One region of the Bradyrhizobium sp. Mp27 genome, then DNA from elsewhere that is predicted to be linked to it. Evidence: predicted binding sites of a transcription regulator. Region 1 holds the regulator's gene; the other holds the start of a gene.

Evidence for each region. The regulator PhoB, encoded in region 1, activates phosphate uptake and scavenging genes when phosphate is short. The targets are predictions, from matches to a motif close to TGTCATNNANCTGTCAT.
Region 2: a site for PhoB is predicted at 7,838-7,854, ahead of QJT78_RS10115 (inorganic phosphate transporter). Genes of this name have one in related genera too.

The regions. Positions count from the first base shown of each region.
Region 1 is NZ_JASAUS010000003.1:45,693-55,645, reverse strand. It holds gene pstS (phosphate ABC transporter substrate-binding protein PstS) at 1-42, shown strand, start outside; gene pstC (phosphate ABC transporter permease subunit PstC) at 186-1,175, shown strand; gene pstA (phosphate ABC transporter permease PstA) at 1,180-2,025, shown strand; gene pstB (phosphate ABC transporter ATP-binding protein PstB) at 2,022-2,843, shown strand; gene phoU (phosphate signaling complex protein PhoU) at 2,855-3,571, shown strand; gene phoB (phosphate regulon transcriptional regulator PhoB) at 3,586-4,293, shown strand; gene QJT78_RS03195 (GcrA family cell cycle regulator) at 4,528-5,040, opposite strand; gene QJT78_RS03190 (aspartate aminotransferase family protein) at 5,497-6,705, shown strand; gene argF (ornithine carbamoyltransferase) at 6,705-7,628, shown strand; gene QJT78_RS03180 (Hsp33 family molecular chaperone) at 7,882-8,889, shown strand; gene apaG (Co2+/Mg2+ efflux protein ApaG) at 9,127-9,519, opposite strand; gene QJT78_RS03170 (OpgC domain-containing protein) at 9,700-9,953, shown strand, end outside.
Region 2 is NZ_JASAUS010000012.1:9,101-19,053, forward strand. It holds gene QJT78_RS10085 (sigma-70 family RNA polymerase sigma factor) at 1-485, opposite strand, end outside; gene QJT78_RS10090 (cupredoxin family copper-binding protein) at 628-951, opposite strand; gene QJT78_RS10095 (metallophosphoesterase) at 976-1,917, opposite strand; gene QJT78_RS10100 (alpha/beta hydrolase) at 2,088-2,978, opposite strand; gene QJT78_RS10105 (GMC family oxidoreductase N-terminal domain-containing protein) at 3,080-4,699, opposite strand; gene QJT78_RS10110 (M20 aminoacylase family protein) at 4,911-6,083, shown strand; gene QJT78_RS10115 (inorganic phosphate transporter) at 6,160-7,788, opposite strand; gene QJT78_RS10120 (UdgX family uracil-DNA binding protein) at 7,897-9,339, opposite strand; gene QJT78_RS10125 (putative DNA modification/repair radical SAM protein) at 9,339-9,953, opposite strand, start outside.

The DNA.
Region 1 (9,953 bases):
CAGCTGATCGAGAAGACCTGGGCTGCCGAGATCAAGAGCTGAGCGCTCTTGTCCCGGACTGGGCGCCGGGATCTCACAAGACCTCCGCTCCGGATCGGCTTCGCGCCGCGTCCGGAGCGCAAGACCAACAACAAGACCGACAACAAGCGTATATCAAACGGGCACAGGGGATCGGCGTGGCAGAGATGGCCGTTCAGAGCGATGTAATCGACGACGCCGGACCGTATGACCGCGCCAAGGCCTTGAGCGCCTTCAAGCTCGGCGACGTCACCTTCTACTGGATCACGCGGCTCTCCGCGATCTCGGTGCTGCTCATCCTCGGCGGCATCATCATTTCGCTGATCGTCGGCGCCTTCCCGGCGATGAAGGAATACGGCCTCTCCTTCCTGTGGACGCAGCGCTGGGCGCCGTCCGCCGATCCGCCGGTGCTCGGCGCGCTCGGGCCGATGTACGGCACGCTCGTGACCTCCTTCATCGCGATGCTGATCGCCATTCCCGTGGGTCTCGGCATTGCGATCTTCCTCACCGAGCTCTGCCCGCAATGGCTGCGCCGCCCGATCGGCATGGCGATCGAGCTGCTCGCCGGCATCCCCTCGATCATCTACGGCATGTGGGGCTTCTTCGTGCTAGGCCCGTTCCTGGCCAACACCTTCCAGCCCTTCATGATCAAGATCTTCGACGGCGTCCCGGTGCTGGGCGCGATCTTCGCGGGTCCCCCGTCCTATCTCAGCCTGTTCAACGCCGCGCTGATCCTCGCGATCATGGTGCTGCCCTTCATTACCTCGATCTCGGTCGACGTGTTCAAGACGGTGCCGCCGGTGCTGAAGGAAGCCGCCTACGGCGTCGGCTGCACCACCTGGGAAGTCGTCCGTAGCGTGGTGATCCCCTACACCCGCGTCGGCGTCATCGGCGGCGTCATGCTGGCGCTGGGCCGCGCGCTCGGCGAGACCATGGCGGTGACTTTCATCATCGGCAATTCGTTCCGCATCTCCTCCTCGATCTTTGCCCCGGGCACCACGATCTCGGCGGCGATCGCATCCGAGTTCGCCGAGAGCGACGGCCTGCACCAGTCCGGCCTGATCCTGCTAGGCCTGCTGCTGTTCGTGCTGACGTTCTTCGTGCTCGCGGCGGCGCGGTTGATGCTGATGCGGCTGGAAAAGAAGGCGGGGAACTAGCGCCATGAACCCGATCTATTCACGCCGCCGCCGCAAGGACATCGTCGTTCGCGGACTCTGCATGGCCGCCGCCGCCTTCGGCGTCACCTGGCTTGCGCTGATCCTGATGACGCTGCTCTACAACGGCATCGCCGGTCTGAACCTGGAGATCTTCGTCGCGGACACTCCGCCTCCGGGCTCGACCGAAGGCGGCCTGCGCAACGCCATCGTCGGTTCGATCATCATGACCGTGCTCGGCGTCGGTATCGGTGCGCCGCTCGGCCTGTTTGCCGGCACCTATCTTGCCGAGTACGGCCGCAACGATCGCTTGACCTCGGTGATCCGCTTCATCAACGACATCCTCTTGTCGGCGCCCTCGATCATCATCGGCCTGTTCATCTACGGTGCGGTGGTGGTGCCGATGCGCGGCTTCTCGGCGATCGCAGGCGCACTCGCACTCGCGGTCATCGTCATCCCGGTGGTGCTGCGCACCACCGAGGACATGTTGCTGCTGGTGCCGAACGCGCTGCGTGAGGCGGCGTCCGCGCTCGGCCTGCCGCGCTCGCTGGTGATCAAGCGCATCGCTTATCGTGCCGCGCGTTCCGGCCTCATCACCGGCGTGCTGCTCGCGACCGCCCGCGTCGCCGGCGAGACCGCGCCGCTGCTCTTCACTGCGCTGTCGAACCAGTTCTTCAGCCTCGGCCTGAACAAGACGATGGCGAACCTGCCGGTCACCATCAACAACTTCGTCCAGAGCCCCTACGCCTATTGGAAGCAGCTCGCCTGGAGCGGCGCGCTGCTGATCACGATTACCGTGCTTGCCCTGAACATTGGCGCGCGCATCCTTGGCGCCGAGAGGACCGCAAAATGAGTGAGCTTTCCGTATCGATGAGCGCGGCCGGTGGTTTGCCGCAGGCGCCGGTGTTGCCCGAGGCCCCGGCCAAGGTGACGGTGCGCAACCTGAACTTCTATTATGGCGAGCACCACGCGCTGAAGAACATCAATCTGGCGCTCGGCACCAACCGCGTCACGGCGTTCATCGGCCCGTCGGGCTGCGGCAAGTCCACCCTGCTGCGCATCTTCAACCGGATGTACGATCTCTATCCGGGCCAGCGCGTCACCGGTCAGCTCATGCTCGACCAGACCAACATCCTCGACCCCAAGCTGGACCTCAATCTGCTGCGCGCCCGCGTCGGCATGGTGTTCCAGAAGCCGACGCCGTTCCCGATGACGATCTACGAGAACATCGCCTTCGGCATCCGTCTCTACGAGAAGATCTCGAAGTCCGAGATGGACGACCGCGTCGAGAAGGCGCTGCGCGGCGGCGCGCTGTGGAACGAGGTCAAGGACAAGCTTAACGCCTCCGGCCTGTCGCTCTCCGGCGGCCAGCAGCAGCGCCTCTGCATCGCCCGCACGGTCGCAGTGCGGCCTGAGGTGATCTTGTTCGACGAGCCCTGCTCGGCGCTCGACCCGATCTCGACCGCCAAGGTCGAGGAGCTGATCCAGGAGCTGTCCGAGAACTACACGATCGCGATCGTCACCCACAACATGCAGCAGGCGGCGCGCGTCTCCGACAAGACCGCCTTCATGTATCTCGGCGAGCTGATCGAGTTCGACGACACCAGCAAGATCTTCACGTCGCCGACCGACCGGCGCACGCAGGATTACATCACCGGCCGGTTCGGCTGAGGAGACGGAACATGGGTTCTGAACATACCGCAAAGGCCTTCGACACCGACCTCCAGGAGCTCACGCGCCTAGTCGCCGAGATGGGCGGCATCGCCGAGCGCATGATCGTCGATTCCGTCGACGCGCTGATCCGCCGCGACGTCGCGCTCGGCCAGCGCGTCGTCACCATCGACACCGAGCTCGACGCGCTCCAGAAGAAGATCGAGGAGCGCGCCGTGCTCACCATCGCGCGCCGCCAGCCGATGGCGGTGGATCTGCGCGAGATCGTCGGCGCCATGCGCGTCGCGACCGATCTCGAGCGGATCGGCGACCTCGCCAAGAACATGGGCAAGCGCGTCGCGGCGCTGGAGACGGATTTTCATCCGCTCAAGCTGTTCCGCGGCCTGGAGCACATGACCGACCTCGTGCAGCAGCAGGTCAAGTCGGTGCTGGACGCCTATGCCGCGCACGATCTGCCGGCGGCGATGGCGGTGTGGAAGGGCGACGAGGAAGTCGACGCCATCTGCACCTCGCTGTTCCGCGAGCTGCTCACCTACATGATGGAGGATCCGCGCAACATCTCGTTCTGCATCCATCTGATGTTCTGCGCCAAGAACATCGAGCGCATCGGTGACCACGCCACCAACATCGCCGAGACCGTGTTCTACATGATCGAGGGCCAGGCGATCACCGACAAGCGGCCGAAGGGCGACATGACGACCTTCGCCACGACGGTCCCGAACACTTAAGGAGCTACGACACCATGGGCGCACGCATTATGGTGGTTGAGGACGAGGAAGCTCTCACCGAGCTTCTCCGCTACAACCTCGAAGGCGACGGCTATGACGTCGAGACGGTGATGCGCGGCGACGATGCCGACACCCGCCTCAAGGAGCATATCCCCGATTTGATCGTGCTCGACTGGATGCTGCCGGGCCTCTCCGGCATCGAGCTGTGCCGGCGGCTGCGCACCCGGCCCGAGACCAAGCAGCTCCCGATCATCATGCTCACCGCGCGCGGCGAGGAGAGCGAGCGGGTGCGGGGTCTTGCGACCGGCGCCGACGACTACATCGTCAAGCCGTTCTCGGTGCCGGAGCTGCTGGCACGCGTGAAGGGCCTGCTCAGGCGCGCCAGCCCGGAGCGGCTCGCCACGGTGCTCGCCTATGGCGACATCGAGCTCGACCGCGACAAGCGCCGCGTGGCGCGCTCGGGCCGGCCGATCGATCTCGGCCCGACCGAATATCGCCTGCTGGAGTTCTTTCTCGAGCATCCCGGCCGCGTGTTCTCGCGCGAGCAGCTGCTCGACAGCGTCTGGGGCCGTGACATCTACATCGACGAGCGCACCGTCGACGTCCATATCGGCCGCCTACGCAAGCTGCTCAATCTCGGCCGCGAGCAGGACCCGATCCGCACCGTCCGCGGCGCGGGCTACGCACTGGACGATCGCTTTGCGAAGGCGGAGCAGGCGTAAGGGGTTGCTGTGGCAGACGTGATTTAGCGGGCTGCCACAGCATCCTCGATGTCGTCCCTGCGTTCGCAGGGACCCATAACCACAGGGAGTGGTTTGGCGACGACTCGGAGTGATCATCCCGCGCAATAACTACGCGCCGGGATTATGGGTCCCTGCGTTCGCAGGGACGACACCGAGTGAGTTGAGCCGTCATCGCGTGACGGCGCCGTCTTCGTAGTCAGCTAATCCGATACCTCAGCGCGGACCAGGCTTCGCCGGCGCGCGCCGGCGATCCGCCGCGGGCTGATACGCCACGCGCGAGTGCTGGGCGCAGTAGGGCAGGCCGGAGAGCGCCTTGCCGCCGCAGAAGAAGAAATCCGGGCTCGAGGGATCGCCGACCGGCCAGTGGCAGGTGGCCTCGTTCAGCTCCAGCAGCGACAGCCGCTGGCTCATAGGCACGACGTTGTCGTAGGTGACCGGTTCGGCCTCGACCTCGACTTCGAAGGCTTGCGCCAGCGCGGTGTTGCCGCGTGCGATCGGGCGGGTCACCCGCATCATGTGCTGGGCGGGGCGCGCCTTGCGCGGCCGCGGCGCTGCCGATGAAGGGCTCTTGGCGCGGCCCGACAGGCCGAGCCGGTGCACTTTGCCGATCACGGCATTGCGGGTCACATTGCCGAGTTCAGCGGCGATCTGGCTGGCCGAAAGTCCGGCCTCCCAGAGCTTTTTCAGCTGCTCGACGCGATCATCCGACCAGGTCAAAACGGTCATTGCACCCTTTCCTTCGCCGGCGCCTGCCATCCTGGCGGCCGCACGGCGAATGCCTAAGCTTCGAAAAACCCGTGCCGCCAGAATCCCTTAAGGCTCGCCGGGCGCACCAGATGCGCCCGAACGCTTACGCCGGTACATGAGGACTTAGAGGATCAGAACTGCTGCACGAGATGTCGTATCTGACAAGCCAAACGCTACAATATGGCGTGACTCACGCGCAAGAGTCCGCCGACTCGCTTCCACATGTTCCGTGGCGGAAACACGCAAAATCGCCACCGCAAGACTACGGATTCTGCGTTTCGTGAGGCTTTCCGGGCGGCATTGACACCGGTTTCACCAAGCATAAGATAGTGATACGTGCCGCCCTTAAAAGGCGGCACGTTTCGTTTTCCGGGCCGGTCAATGGTGCGTTGCGCAATGCACGCTCACACCGTCCGCAACATTCAAGTGATCGTCATGACTAACAGCGCAGCGCCGCATTTGCTCCCCGTTTTCGCCAGGGCCGACCTCGGTTTCGAGCGCGGCGAAGGCTGCTGGCTGATTGCGACAAATGGCGATCGCTATCTCGATTTCACCTCGGGCGTGGCGGTGAATGCGCTCGGCCATGCTCATCCTGCGTTGGTCAAGGCGTTGCAGGAGCAGGCCACCAAGCTCTGGCACATGTCGAACCTGTTCCAGAGCCCGGACGGCGAGAAGCTTGCCGCGCGTCTGTGCAACGAAAGCTTCGCGGACTTCGTGTTCTTCTGCAATTCCGGCGCCGAAGCGCTGGAAGGTGTGATCAAGCTGGTCCGCCATCATCACTTCTCCAAGGGTCATCCGGAACGTTATCGCATCATCACCTTCGAAGGCGCCTTCCACGGCCGCACGCTGGCAACGCTCGCCGCGACCGGTTCGGCAAAATATCTCGAAGGGTTTGGCCCGCCGATGGACGGCTTCGACCAGGTCCCGCATGGCGATATCGAAGCCATCAAGAAGGCGATCGGTCCGCAGACCGCCGGCATCCTGATCGAGCCGATCCAGGGCGAGGGCGGCGTGCGTTCGGCAACGCCCGCCTTCCTGCGGGCGTTGCGCCAGCTCTGCGACGAGAAGGGCCTGCTGCTCGCGTTCGACGAGGTGCAGACCGGCATGGGCCGCACCGGCGATCTGTTCGCGCATCGCCGCACCGGCGTCACGCCTGACGTGATGTCGCTGGCCAAAGCGCTCGGTGGCGGCTTCCCGATCGGCGCGGTGCTGGCGACCGCGGACGCGGCTGCCGGCATGGGGCCCGGCTCGCACGGCTCGACCTTCGGCGGCAATCCGCTCGCGATCTCGGCTGCCAACGCCGTGCTCGACGTCATGCTCAAGCCCGGCTTCTTCGACCACGTGCAGAAGATGTCGCTGCTGCTCAAGCAGAAGCTTGCCTCCGTGATCGATCGTTATCCCGACATCGTCAGCGAAGTGCGCGGCGAAGGCCTTCTGATCGGCATCAAGGCCGTGGTGCCGTCAGGTGATCTCGGCGCGGCATTGCGCAACGAAAAATTGCTCACGGTCGGCGCCGGCGACAATGTCGTGCGCTTCCTGCCGCCCTTGATCGTCACCGAAGCCGAGATCGAGGACAGCGTCGGACGGCTCGAGCGTGCCTGCGCCGCGATCTCGTCCAGTCAGACCAAGCGGGCGGCAAGCTGATGAGCAAGTCCCCGAAGCACTTTCTGGATATCAACGAGCTCCCGTTGTCGGAGCTCAAGAGCATGCTCGCGGCCTCCTCCGCCATGAAGGCGAAGCAGAAAGCGCACCAGCCGGTGAAGCCGCTGGAAGGCAAGACGCTGGCGATGATCTTCGAGCGTCCCTCCACCCGCACCCGCGTCTCGTTCGATGTCGCCATGCGCCAGCTCGGTGGCGAGCCCATCATGCTGACCGGCGCCGAGATGCAGCTCGGCCGCGGCGAGACCATCGCCGACACGGCGCGCGTGCTGTCGCGCTATGTCGACGCCATCATGATCCGCATCCTCAATCACGAGGCCCTGCTGGAGCTGGCGGAATATGCGACGGTGCCTGTCATCAACGGCCTGACACGGCGCTCGCACCCTTGCCAGGTGATGGCCGACCTCATGACCTACGAAGAGCATCGCGGCCCGATCGAGGGCAGGACGGTGGCCTGGACCGGCGACGACAACAACGTGCTGGCGTCCTGGGCGCATGCCGCCGAGCGTTTCAAGTTCAAGCTCAATGTCGCGACGCCGCCGGAGCTTGCGCCGAAAAAGGTGATGCGGGACTTCATCAAGTCCACCGGCGCGCCGATCGTGCTCGGCACCGATCCCGAGGCCGCCGTGAAGGGCGCCGACTGCGTCGTCACCGACACCTGGGTGTCGATGGGCGACAAGGAAGGCGAGCACCGTCACAACGTGCTCAAGCCCTATCAGGTCAATTCGAAGCTGATGTCGCTGGCCAAGCCCGATGCGCTGTTCATGCATTGCCTGCCCGCCCATCGCGGCGAGGAAGTCACCGACGAGGTGATCGACGGCCCGCAATCGGTCGTGTTCGACGAGGCCGAAAACCGCCTGCATGCGCAGAAGGGCATTCTGGCCTGGTGCTTTGACGCGGTGAAGTAATCTCACTTGTAGCCCGGATGGAGCGCAGCGAAATCCGGGCTTGTGTCCGCAGTTGGAGTGGTCCCGGATTGCGCTACGCTCCATCCGGGCTAGGCGGGCTATCGCGTAATCCTGTGGCTATGGCTGCCGTATCAGCGCTTTGCGCGCCGGGACGACATCGAATTTGCAGGATCCTGTGCGATCATAAGTGCATCCGGAACACACCACCCTTGCGCCCCTTCCATTTCCGCCCTCCGACCCCAGATAAAGCGCCATGGTTTCCCAATCCCCTGACATGAATACCGGGCCCGAAGGCCCGGTTCGCGCACCATCAGCGGTTCCCATCGATGACGCCGTGCTGCCTTACGAGGTCGACGCACTCGACGTGCGCGGCCGCCTGGTGCGGCTCGGTCCCGCGCTCGACGAGATCCTGACCAAGCATGATTATCCCGCTGCCGTGGGCAAGCTGCTCGGTGAGGCCATCGTGCTGACGACGCTGCTCGGCTCGGCGCTGAAGTTCGAGGGCCGCTTCATCCTCCAGGCCCAGACCGACGGTCCGGTGTCGTTCCTGGTCGTCGACTACATGGCGCCGGATCGCCTGCGCGCCTATGCGCGCTACGATGCCGAGCGCCTCGGCGAGACCAAAGATTCCGGCGCGCTCCTCGGTAACGGTCATCTCGCCATGACCATCGACCAGGGTCCCGACATGAGCCGCTACCAGGGTCTGGTCGCGCTCGACGGTGGCAGCCTGGAAGATGCCGCCCACGAATATTTCCTGCGCTCCGAGCAGATCCCGACGCGCGTGCGCCTCGCGGTCGGCGAGGAGTGGCGCTCGAACGACGGCGGCAAGCATCGCTGGCGCGCCGGCGGCATGCTGATGCAGTTCCTGCCGAAGGCGCCCGAGCGCGCGCGTCAGGCCGATTTGCATCCCGGCGATGCGCCCGAAGGCGCGGAGGTGCATGCTGTCGCCGAAGACGACGCCTGGGTCGAGGCGCGTTCGCTGGTCGAGACCGTCGAGGACGTCGAGCTGATCGACCCCGAGCTCTCCGGCGAGCGGCTGCTGTTCCGCTTGTTCCACGAGCGCGGCGTGCGCGTGTTCAATCCGCTGGTCCTGAAGGCGCAATGCTCCTGCTCGCGCGACGCGGTTGGTGCGATGCTGAAGAGCTTCTCGCCCGACGACCGCGCCGCCATGGTCAAGGACGACAAGGTCGTCGTGACCTGCGAATTCTGCTCGTCGGTGTACCAGTTCACGCCGCACGAGGCGGGCGTGGAAGACGCGTAGGCATCGCATCCTCCGTCGTTGCAAGCCACACACTTGGTGTCATCGCCCGGCTTGACCGGGCGATCCAGTACTCCGAGACGGCTGTGATTGAGCCGAGAGGCTGCGGCGTACTGGATGCCCCGCCTGCCGCCTACGCTAAAGCTTCGGCGCCTCTAGACCTCAGCCCCGGCGAAGCCTTGGCGTAGCCGGGTCGCGGGGCATGACAGCTGCAAGTGTTGCGACGATCTCGGCGCGCCCCTAATTCAACACCCGCTTGTTGTCCGGGCTGTCCAGCGAGAACGTCGGCACGTCGATCTCGAAGCGTTCGCCGCTTTCGCTGACCATCTGGTAGCGGCCGGTCATGAAGCCCGAGGCGGTCGCGAGCGGCACGCCGGAGGTGTATTCGAAGCGCTCGCCGGGAGCCAGGGTCGGCTGCTCGCCGACGACGCCCTCGCCCCTGACCTCCTGCTGGCGGCCGGTGGCGTCGGTGATGATCCAGTGCCGCGTCTTCAGCTGCACGGTTTCGTCGCCGGAATTGGTGATGACGATGGTGTAGGACCAGAAATAGCGGGAGCGGTCAGCCGACGACTGCTCCGGAACAAAGTTCGGCTCGACGGTCACTTCGATCTGGCGGGTCACGGCGCGATACATGGCTGCCATCATAACGAAAACCCGGCCGGGAACCAACGCCCGCAGGCGGTTTTGGCGACATCGTGCCGCCAGAATTGCCGAGGAAGTAGACCCAATGTGATCCGGCCGCTTTGCGAGACGACGGCCGGGCCTGTACACTCCTTGATACGTCGCGATTTGCGGAAGGGTTTCGAACCCCCGATGACCATTGCCGACCAAGTGACGGGATCGACGATCGCGGGAACCGGCAAGCCTGCGGAGGCCAGACCTGCGGAGGCGAAGCCGCGCTCCGCCGCGCCGGCCATCACGCTGCCCGCCATCGGCGAGCGCGAGCTCCGGCTCGACCTGTTCCGCGGGCTCGCGCTGTGGCTGATCTTCGTCGACCATCTGCCGCCGAGCCTTTTGACCTGGTTCACGATCCGCAATTACGGCTTCAGCGACGCCACCGAGATCTT
Region 2 (9,953 bases), on a different contig from region 1:
CGGGACATCACGGTGCCGACGGGGGCGCCGACGGCCTCGGCGATTTCACGATAGGACAGGTTGTTGATCTCCCGCAGCACGAATGTTTCCTTGAACGGTTCGGCGAGCGCGTCGATCAGCTTGCGGATGGCGCCGGCATCGCGGCTGCGCAGCACCTCGGTCTCGGGGCTCGCCTCGCTCTCCTGCCAGATCGGCGTTTGCTCGGCGGCGCCGGGCGTATCCTCGATCGCGCTGGGCCTGTGCGCGCGCCGCGCGTATTCGGCGTTGCAGACGTTGCGCAGGATCGCGAACAGCCAGGGCTTCATCGCCGGCCCGCGATAGCTGTCAAAGTGCTTCAGCGCGCGCAGATAGCACTCCTGCACCGCGTCCTCGGCGTCGGAGGCATCGCGCAGCAGATAGCGCGCGAGCGTGTAGACGTCGTCGAGATAGGGCAGCGCGGCTTCGCGGAAGCGCTGCGCCTTCTGCAAATCGTCGTTGGCGGGCATCGCTCCTCGCTTTGCCTCTTGTTCTGCGCGTCGCGTTGTTTCGTCCCTGTTCGTTTCGTCCCGGTGTGTGACCGAAGGCACACGAGCCCGGCCGGCGTGGGACCACCGGCCGGGCAAGACGTTGATGCCTTGGTTCGAGGCGTTACTCAACCTTGATCATCCCCGTCATGTGCGGGTGCAACGAACAAAAATATTTGTAGTCGCCCGCATTGGTGAAGGTGAACGAGAACTTGTCGTCGGTGTCCAGGGCCTTGGACCTGAACTTGCCGGCCGACACCACGGTGTGGGGGATGTCGTCCCGGTTGGTCCAGGTCACGGTGGTGCCGAGCTTGATCTTCAACTCGGCCGGCTGGAAAACGAAATTGTCGATATGCACTTCCATGTCGTCGGCACGGGCCGTCGTTGCGGGCAACAGGATGGCCGCGACCACGGCGACACCGAAGTCGCGGCGATTGAGTGTTTTCATTGTCAGCTTCCGTTCAGCCTCGGATCAACCCTGCAGCGGCGTGTCGATGATCGCGAGCCGCTGTTCGTTCTGCTTGAAGTTGATGCTGGCGACGCCGAGCATGCCGCGCAGCTTTGCGTCCTCGACCTTCATCGGTCCGGGCGAGGGCGCGGACCCCGGCGCCGGTTGCGGGAACGCCGTCGAACGCGCGGTGTGGAAGGTGACGTTGCCCTCGACCTTCTGCATCACCTGATGGATATGGCCGTTCAGCACGGTGACGGAGCCGAAACCCTTCACGTGTTCCAGCGCGCGGCCGCCGTCCTCGGTGCCCCAGCCCCATTCGGGATAGACCGTCCAGAGCGGGATGTGCGCGAACAGCACGATCGGCGTCGATTTCGACTTGCCGCGCAGATCGTCCTCGAGCCAGGCAAGCTGCTCGGCGCCGAGATTGCCGAGGCCGCCGGCCTTGAGGTCGACGACGTTGACGAGGCCGATGAAGTGTACGCCGCCGGCGTCGAACGAATACCAGCCTGCACCCTTGGTGCCGCGGCCGTAACGTTCGCGATAGAACTTCACCTCCTCGTCGAGGAAGTCATGCTCGCCCGGCACGTAGTGCACGTCGAGCTTGCTCTGCGAGATGATGCGGTCGGCATTGTCGAACTCGGCGGCCTTCGAGAGATGCGTGATGTCGCCGGTGTGGATCATGAAGGAGGGTTTTGCCGGCATTGCGTTGATCTTGTTGATGGCCTCCTCCAGCGTGCCGAGCGCGTTGGGGTTCGCCGGCTTGTCGAAGCCGACATGGCTGTCGCTGATCTGGAGGAAGGTCATGCCGGGCGCGGCCGCGGTGGCGGCCTGCGCGGAATCGATGATACCGAGCGAGCGCGGCACGCCGCCCGTGATGGTCCAGAGCACCCCGGTGCCGGCCCAGGTCATGCATTCCAGCACCTTGCGGCGGCTGACGCCGTCCCCGTGATCGTGTCCGCTCATCGCACGTCTCCACTTCGCCCGGAATTGGGCTTCGGGGAGGTGATTGGGGGAGGGGGAGACTTATTCCCGGATGCGATGACGTTTTCGTGAGGTCGAGATTGTAGCCCGCATGGAGCGCAGCGAAATGCGGGGGCGCGGCTATCCCCGGATTACGCTTCGCTCCATCCGGGCTACGCAGGGGATTTGGCGAATTCCCGCAGGGCCTCTACCACGCGTTCCGGCACTTCCTGCGCCACGCAGTGCCCGGCGCTCTCGAAGACCATCGTGCTGACGCGCGGAATCAGCGACACGGCGCGTCGCGCCATCTCCTTGTAGATCGGCCCCAACTTCGCGGCGGTGGTGACGCGCACCGGGCAGTCGATCTCGGTGAGCGAGACAAACGGATTGCCGCGGGCATCGCCGACATAGACCTGCTCCATCGCCTCGTAGATCGGACGCAGGATTGCGAATTCGATCTCGGGCGTGCAACAAAGCCGAACCCGGCCATTCTCCAGCGGCACGAAGCCGTGGCGCACATAGGCCCGCAGCGATGGTTCGGTCCAATCGGCAAGCGCCGGCGCTGTGCGGTAGCGTTCGAACACGGTGTCGGCACTGTCGAATTCGGCCCGCCGGCGCAGCGTGCCCTGGACGCGGGTGAGCGAGTCTTCGCTCAAGCCTCCGGGCCGCACCGCGCGCGGGTCCATCACGGTCGGCTCCATCACGAACAGGCGCGTGAAGCGTCCAGGCCGAAGTTTCGTCGCGAGCAGGAGATCGGTCGCGCCGGCGCTGTGGCCGATGCCGTAGACGTCGCGCAGATCGAGCGCATCGATCACCCGGCAGACATCCTCGGCATAATCAAGGAAATGATAGGCATCGGGCTTGTGGCTCGCGCCGTGGCCGCGGCGGTCGAGCGCATAGATGGTGTAGGTCGATGCAAGCTCGCGGGCGACCTCGTCCCAGACGTCGGCGACGAAGCCGGTGCCGTGCACGAGCAGCGCGGGCGGCCTCCCGCTCTTGCCCCATCGCAGCATGGCGATCTCTGTGTCGGGCGGGCCGATTGAAAAGCGATGCGGGTTGATCATAGAGTGATGCATCGTAGCCCGGATGGAGCGCAGCGTAATCCGGGTCAATTGTGCATGGGTCCCCGGATTGCGCTACGCTCCATCCGGGCTACGGGGTTCGTTTACTTCGCATCCTCCAGGATCATGCTCGCGCCTTTCTCGGCGATCATCGCGGTCGGCGTGTTGGTGTTGCCCGAGGTGATGGTCGGCATGATCGAGGCATCGACGATGCGTAGGCCGCTCAGGCCGTAGAAGCGCAGCCGCTCGTCCACCACCGCCATCGGATCATTCGCGGCGCCCATCTTCGCGGTGCCGACGGGATGGAAGATGGTGGTGCCGATGTCGCCGGCGGCCTTGGCGAGCGAGGCATCGTCATCGCCGACGGTGGGACCGGGCAGATATTCGCTCGGGCGATATTTGGCGAGCGCCTTCTGCTGCATCAGGCGGCGGGTGGTGCGGATGGCGTCGGCGCCGACCTGGCGATCGTCGTCGGTCGACAGATAGTTCGGCGCGATGATCGGCTTCTCGTCCGGGCTCGCCGAGCGCAGCCGCACCGTGCCGCGCGAGGTCGGCTGCAGATTGCAGGCGCTCACCGTGATCGCGGGGAAGCGGTGCAGGGGATCGCCGAACTTGTCGAGGGACAACGGCTGCACGTGGAACTGGATGTTGGCGCGTGCGCGCGTCGCGTCGGAGCGCGTGAAGATGCCGAGCTGCGACGGCGCCATGGTCAGCGGTCCGCGGCGGCGGAAGGCGTAGTCGAGTCCCATCAGGCCACGGCGGAACAAATTGTAGTAGGTCTCGTTCAGCGTGCGCACGCCCTCGACCTTGTAGATCGCGCGCTGCTGGAGATGGTCCTGAAGGTTGCGGCCGATTCCGGGCTTGTCCATCACGATGTCGATGCCGAGCGGCGACAGCCAGTCGGCGGGGCCGATGCCGGAGCGATGCAGCACCTGCACCGAGCCTATGGAGCCTGCCGAGAGGATCACTTCGCGCTTGGCGCGCGCCTCGATGATCTCGCCGTTCTGGATGAAGCGCACGCCGACGGCGCGGCCCTGCTCGATGATGAGACGGTCGACCAGCACGTTCTTCTCGAGCCGCAGGTTGGGACGGTTCAGCGCCGGCTTGAGGAAGCCGCGCGCCGACGACCAGCGCCGGCCGCGCTTCTGGTTGACGTGGAAATAGCTGGTGCCTTCGTTGTCACCGGTGTTGAAATCCGGAATACGCTTGATGCCCATCTCCTCGGCGGCGTCGCCGACGGCGTCGAGAACAGCCCACGACAGCCGCGGCGCCTCGATGCGCCAGCCGCCGCCGGTGCCGTGATGTTCGCTCGCGCCGAGGAAATGATCCTCGAGCCGCTTGAACAGCGGCAGCACGTCGTCATAGCCCCAGCCGGTCATGCCGAGCTGGCGCCAGTGGTCGTAATCGGCGGCCTGTCCGCGCATCGAGATCATGGCGTTGATCGCCGAAGAGCCGCCGATCACCTTGCCGCGGGGATAGGCCAGCGAGCGGCCGTTCAGGCCCGGCTCGGCCTCGGTCTTGAACATCCAGTCCGAGCGCGGATTGCCGATCGCGAAGAGATAGCCGACCGGAATGTGGAACCAGATCCAGTTGTCGTCGCCGCCGGCTTCGAGGATGAGGACGCGGTTCCCTGATACGGCCGAGAGGCGGTTGGCAATGACGCAGCCGGCGGTGCCGGCCCCGACGACAATGTAGTCAAACTCACCTTCGAGGCGCCTCGGCATTCTGCTTCCACCCAAACAGGCGTCATGCCCGGGCTTGTCCGGGGCATCCACGCGCTTTCCGTCCTAATAGTCAGACGTGGATGGCCAAGACAAGCTGGTGGCAGGCCCGGCCATGTCGAGAGCACAGGGGACCCTCGATCCGCGGGAGTTAGGTGGACTGGTGCTTGCATGGTAAACAGTCCTGTATTCCCAACAAGGCTTGAGACCTTCCATGCCCATCGTGAACCGCGTCGCCGACCTCCAACCCGATATTCAGGCCTGGCGCCGGGACATCCACCAGCATCCGGAGCTGCTGTACGACGTCCACCGCACTGCAGCATTCGTTGCGGACCGGCTGCGCGAGTTCGGCTGCGACGAGGTCGTGACTGGCCTCGGGCAGACCGGCGTGGTCGGCGTGATCAAGGGCAGCAAGCCGGCCGGCGAGGGGCTCAAGGTGATCGGCATGCGTGCCGACATGGACGCGCTGCCCGTCGACGAGCAGACCAACCTGCCTTACGCCTCCAAGACTCCGGGCAAGATGCACGCCTGTGGCCATGACGGCCACACCGCGATGCTGCTCGGTGCGGCCCGCTACCTCGCCGAGACCCGTAACTTCGCCGGCGATGCTGTGGTGATCTTCCAGCCGGCCGAGGAGGGCGGCGCCGGCGGCGCAGCCATGGTCAAGGACGGCCTGATGGAGCGTTTCGGCATCGAGCAGGTCTACGGCATGCACAACGGCCCGGGCATTCCGATCGGCTCGTTCGCGATCCGGCCGGGCCCGATCATGGCGGCGACCGACGAGGTCGACATCATGATCGAGGGCCTCGGCGGCCACGCCGCGCGTCCGCACAAATGCGTCGATTCCGTGCTGGTCGGCGCGCAGTTGATCACCGCGCTGCAGTCGATCGTCGCCCGCAGCGTCGATCCCCTGGAATCGGCCGTGATCTCGATCTGCGAATTCCACGCCGGCAACGCCCGTAACGTCATTCCGCAGACTGCGACGCTGAGGGGCACCATCCGCACGTTATCGCCGGAGGTGCGCAAGCTGGTCGAGAAGCGCGTGCACGAAGTGGTGGCGGGCGTCGCACAGATCACCGGCGCCAAGATCGACCTGCACTACAAGCGCAACTACCCTGTCGTGAACAACCACGCCGCGGAGACCGAGGTGGCGCGGCGCATCGCCAGGAACGTTGCCGGCGAGGCCAATGTGCACGAGATGCCGCCGCTGATGGGCGGCGAGGATTTCGCCTACATGCTGGAAGCGCGGCCCGGCGCGTTCATCTTCTGCGGCAACGGCGACAGCGCCGGCCTGCATCACCCCGCCTACAATTTCAACGACGAGGCGATCGTGTTCGGCACGTCCTATTGGGTCAAGCTGGTCGAGGAGTCGCTCGCGGCGTCTTAACGCCGAACCCCGAAGCACAAACGAAAAGGGCCCGTGCATCGCACGGGCCCTTTGTCTTTGAGGCGCGTGATCGGCTTTAGAAGATCCGCGAGAAGATCACATACAGCGTGGCCGACAGCGCGATCGCGCAGGGCAGCGTCAGCACCCAGGCCATCAGCAGATTGCGGATGGTCGCCATCTGCAGGCCCGAGCCGTTCGCGGCCATGGTGCCGGCGACACCCGACGACAGCACGTGTGTGGTCGAGACCGGCAGGCCGAACACGTCGGCGGCGCCGATCGTGGCGGCGGCGACGAGCTCGGCCGAGGCGCCCTGCGCGTAGGTGAGATGGGTCTTGCCGATCTTCTCACCGACCGTGACGACGATGCGCTTCCAGCCGACCATGGTGCCGAGACCGAGCGCGATCGCGACCGCCACCTTCACCCAGGTCGGGATGAACTTGGTGGCGCTATCGAGCCCGCCCTTGTAGGCGTTCAAGGTTGCGACCTCTTCCTTGTTGAGGTCGTTTTCCTTGTCCTTCATCAGGAAGCGGATCGCTTCCGAGGTCAGGTACATGTCGTTACGGGTGTTGCCGACCACTTCCGCCGGTACCTTGTTGAGCGAGCCGTATTTCGCGACCTGGTCGCCGACATCCTTCACCAGCACCGACAGCGAGGGGTAGGTGCCTTCGCTGATGTGGTGCGAGGTGATGTACTGCGTCACCGCAGGACGGGGATCGCCGATGATCGAGTGACCAGCGCCCTTGGCCGCGATCACCTTGGAGGCGGCCTCCGAGACCTTCTGGAACTGGGCGACCTGGCTCTCCGGCAGCGCGCGGTTGAGCGCGTAGGCCGTCGGCACGGTGCCGATCAGGATCAGCATGATCAGGCCCATGCCCTTCTGGCCGTCGTTCGAGCCGTGGGCGAAGCTGACGCCGGTGCAGGTTGCGATCAGCAGGCCGCGGATCCAGAGCGGCGGCGCCTTGTTGCCTTCGGGCGCGGCGTACAGGGCGGGGTTGCGCACGATGAACTTGAGCAGCAGCAGCAGCACGGCGGCGCAGATGAAGCCGAACAGCGGCGACAGCAGGAGCGCGTAGCCGATCTCGGTGGCCTTGCTCCAGTCGACGCCCGAGGTGCCGTCGCGGCCGCGCATCACGGCGTTGGCAATGCCGACGCCGATGATCGAGCCGATCAGCGTGTGCGAGGAGGAGGCGGGCAGGCCGAAATACCAGGTACCGAGGTTCCAGATGATCGCGGCGATCAGCAGTGCGAACACCATCGCGAAGCCGGCGCTGGAGCCGACCTGGAGGATCAGCTCGACCGGCAGCAGCGAGACGATGCCGAAGGCGACCGCGCCGGAGGAGAGCAGCACGCCGAGGAAGTTGAAGAAGCCCGACCACATTACCGCGAATTCGGCCGGCAGCGAATGGGTGTAGATCACGGTCGCCACCGCGTTGGCGGTGTCGTGGAAGCCGTTGACGAATTCGAAGCCGAGCGCGATCAGCAGCGCGACGAACAGGAGAATGTAGGGCAGGAAGGTCGTCACCTTCGTGCCGGTCGCGTTGACGTCGACATAGATGCTGTAGGCGACGAACAGCAGGCCTGCGGCAAGGATGCCGAAGAACAAGATCATCGTGAGCGGGTTAAAACCCTTGTCGAGATTGGGCCTGGATGCCGGCTGGACAGGCGTCGGATCGCCTACCGCACGGTCGAATGCAACATCTGTCATTTTTGGACGCCCCTTAACTAATTTGAAGGGGCTATTGTCCGCGATGGATTTGAAGGCTGGATGACAACTGCGTCGTAAAGTCGCTTTCCCTCCAGTATTTGCCAGTATTTAGGCGGCGCGCGGGGCTTTCTTCTGCAAGCCGGCGGCAATCTTCAGGTCTTCGACAAAGCGCTGATATTCCAGCACTTTGGCTTCCGGATCGGGGAGTCGCAGCAGATAGGACGGGTGCACCGTCACCAGTGCCTTGCGTCCCTCGGGCAGATCTATGAGCCGGCCACGGGTCTTGCCGATCGGGGTGATCTTGCCCAACACGCTTTGCGCGGCAGTGGCGCCCATCGCCACGATGAGCTCGGGCTGGATTGCCGAAACTTCCCGCTCGTACCATTGCCGGCACGCCCGGATCTCCGGCGTTGCCGGCTTCTGGTGCAGACGGATCTTTCCGCGCGGCACGAATTTGAAGTGCTTGACCGCGTTGGTGACGTAGACCTTGTTGCGGTCGACGCCGGCTTCCTGAAGCGCCCGATCGAGCATCTGGCCGGCCGGGCCGACGAACGGATGGCCGGCGAGGTCTTCCTTGTCGCCGGGCTGCTCGCCGACCAGCATGATGGTCGCATCTTTCGGGCCCTCGCCGAACACGGTCTGCGTCGCGTCCTTGTAGAGCGGGCAGGCGCGGCAGTGCGCGGCCTCCTCGCGGAGCGCTTCGAGATCGTCGGCAGCCAGCTTGCGTGGCATCGGAGCCTCCGGCCGCTTCTGGGGCTTGTGCGGATCGGTTGCGGCATTGGCGATCATGGCGCCGGTCATGCGCTCGGCGTCCTCGATCAAGGGCTTAATGATCGACGCCTCGGGCAGGTTCCTCCAGTATTTCTTTGGCATCTCCGTCTGCATTGCCTTCACCTTCAGCCGCGCCGGATTGAAGATGCTGGCGTAGTAGCGCCGCCAGGTTTCCTCCAGCCGGTCTTCGCCGGGTGCTTCGCTCTTGCTCACGCCCGACGTGAACGAGAGCGCGTGGCCATCCCAATGCGCACACAGATCGGGTGTCAGGATCGACCAGGGCATGTCGGCGAAGCGCTTGGCGAAGAACGGCGCGGCAAGCTCGACGATGTGATGCTCCGGCTCGAACCAGGCGACGTAATGCGCTGCGCGCTCGCGTCCGATCTCGCGGAAGCGCACGAAGGCATGCATCTTGTGCTCGTCGCGATGAACCGCTCGTGCCATCGCCGTGACCTGCGCGACATCGGGATCGGTCGCGACCTCGATGAGATCGTGATTGTCCTTCAATCGCCAGAGCAGGCGATAGAGGATCGCAAAGCGCTCGGGATCACGATGCAGGATCGCGGCCTTGGCGAGCTCGACGAATTTTGCCGACACATTGAAGGTGCCATCATTCACCTCAAGTATCGGAGACGGGGAGGGCGGTGCGAACAACTCGGCTTCGCCGCCTTGTACGGTCCAGATGACATCGGTTGGCTGCACATGATGCAGCACGAGCGACCGCGCGGCTTTGCGCCAGCCGTCGAAATCGGTTTCGGTGTCGAGGGTGATGTACTGCATCAGAAGCCAAACCCCAGTTGTGTCGCCTTCGGCTTGAACCGTTCGATCAGCCGCGCCTCGTCGAGGCGTTGCGGCGCGGGCCGGTGATCGCTGAGGACGATGAAAGGCAGCGCCTTGTTGCGGGGCACATGCAGCCGCGCGAGATCGGAGAGGCGGATCGTGGTGGTGCGCCGTGTCGCGATGATGCGTTCGACCGCCTTGGTGCCGAAGCCGGGCACGCGCAACAGCTCCTCGCGGCTGGCGCGGTTGACGTCGAGCGGGAAGCGGTCGCGATGGCGCAGCGCCCAGGCGAGCTTCGGATCGATGTCGAGCGGCAGCATCGCGCTGTCGTCGACGATCTCCGCAACGTCGAAACCGTAGAACCGCATCAGCCAGTCGGCCTGGTAAAGCCGGTGCTCGCGCAGCAGCGGCGGCTGTACCAGAGGCAAAGCGTGGCTGGCATCGGGGATCGGGCTGAAGGCGGAGTAGTAGACGCGCCGCAGCCGGTATGAGCCGTAGAGATTGGCACTGGTGTGCAGGATGGTGTGATCGGAGGCCGCGTCGGCGCCGACGATCATCTGCGTGCTCTGTCCGGCCGGTGCAAAACGCTGCGGCCTCGCCTTCGTCTTTGTGCT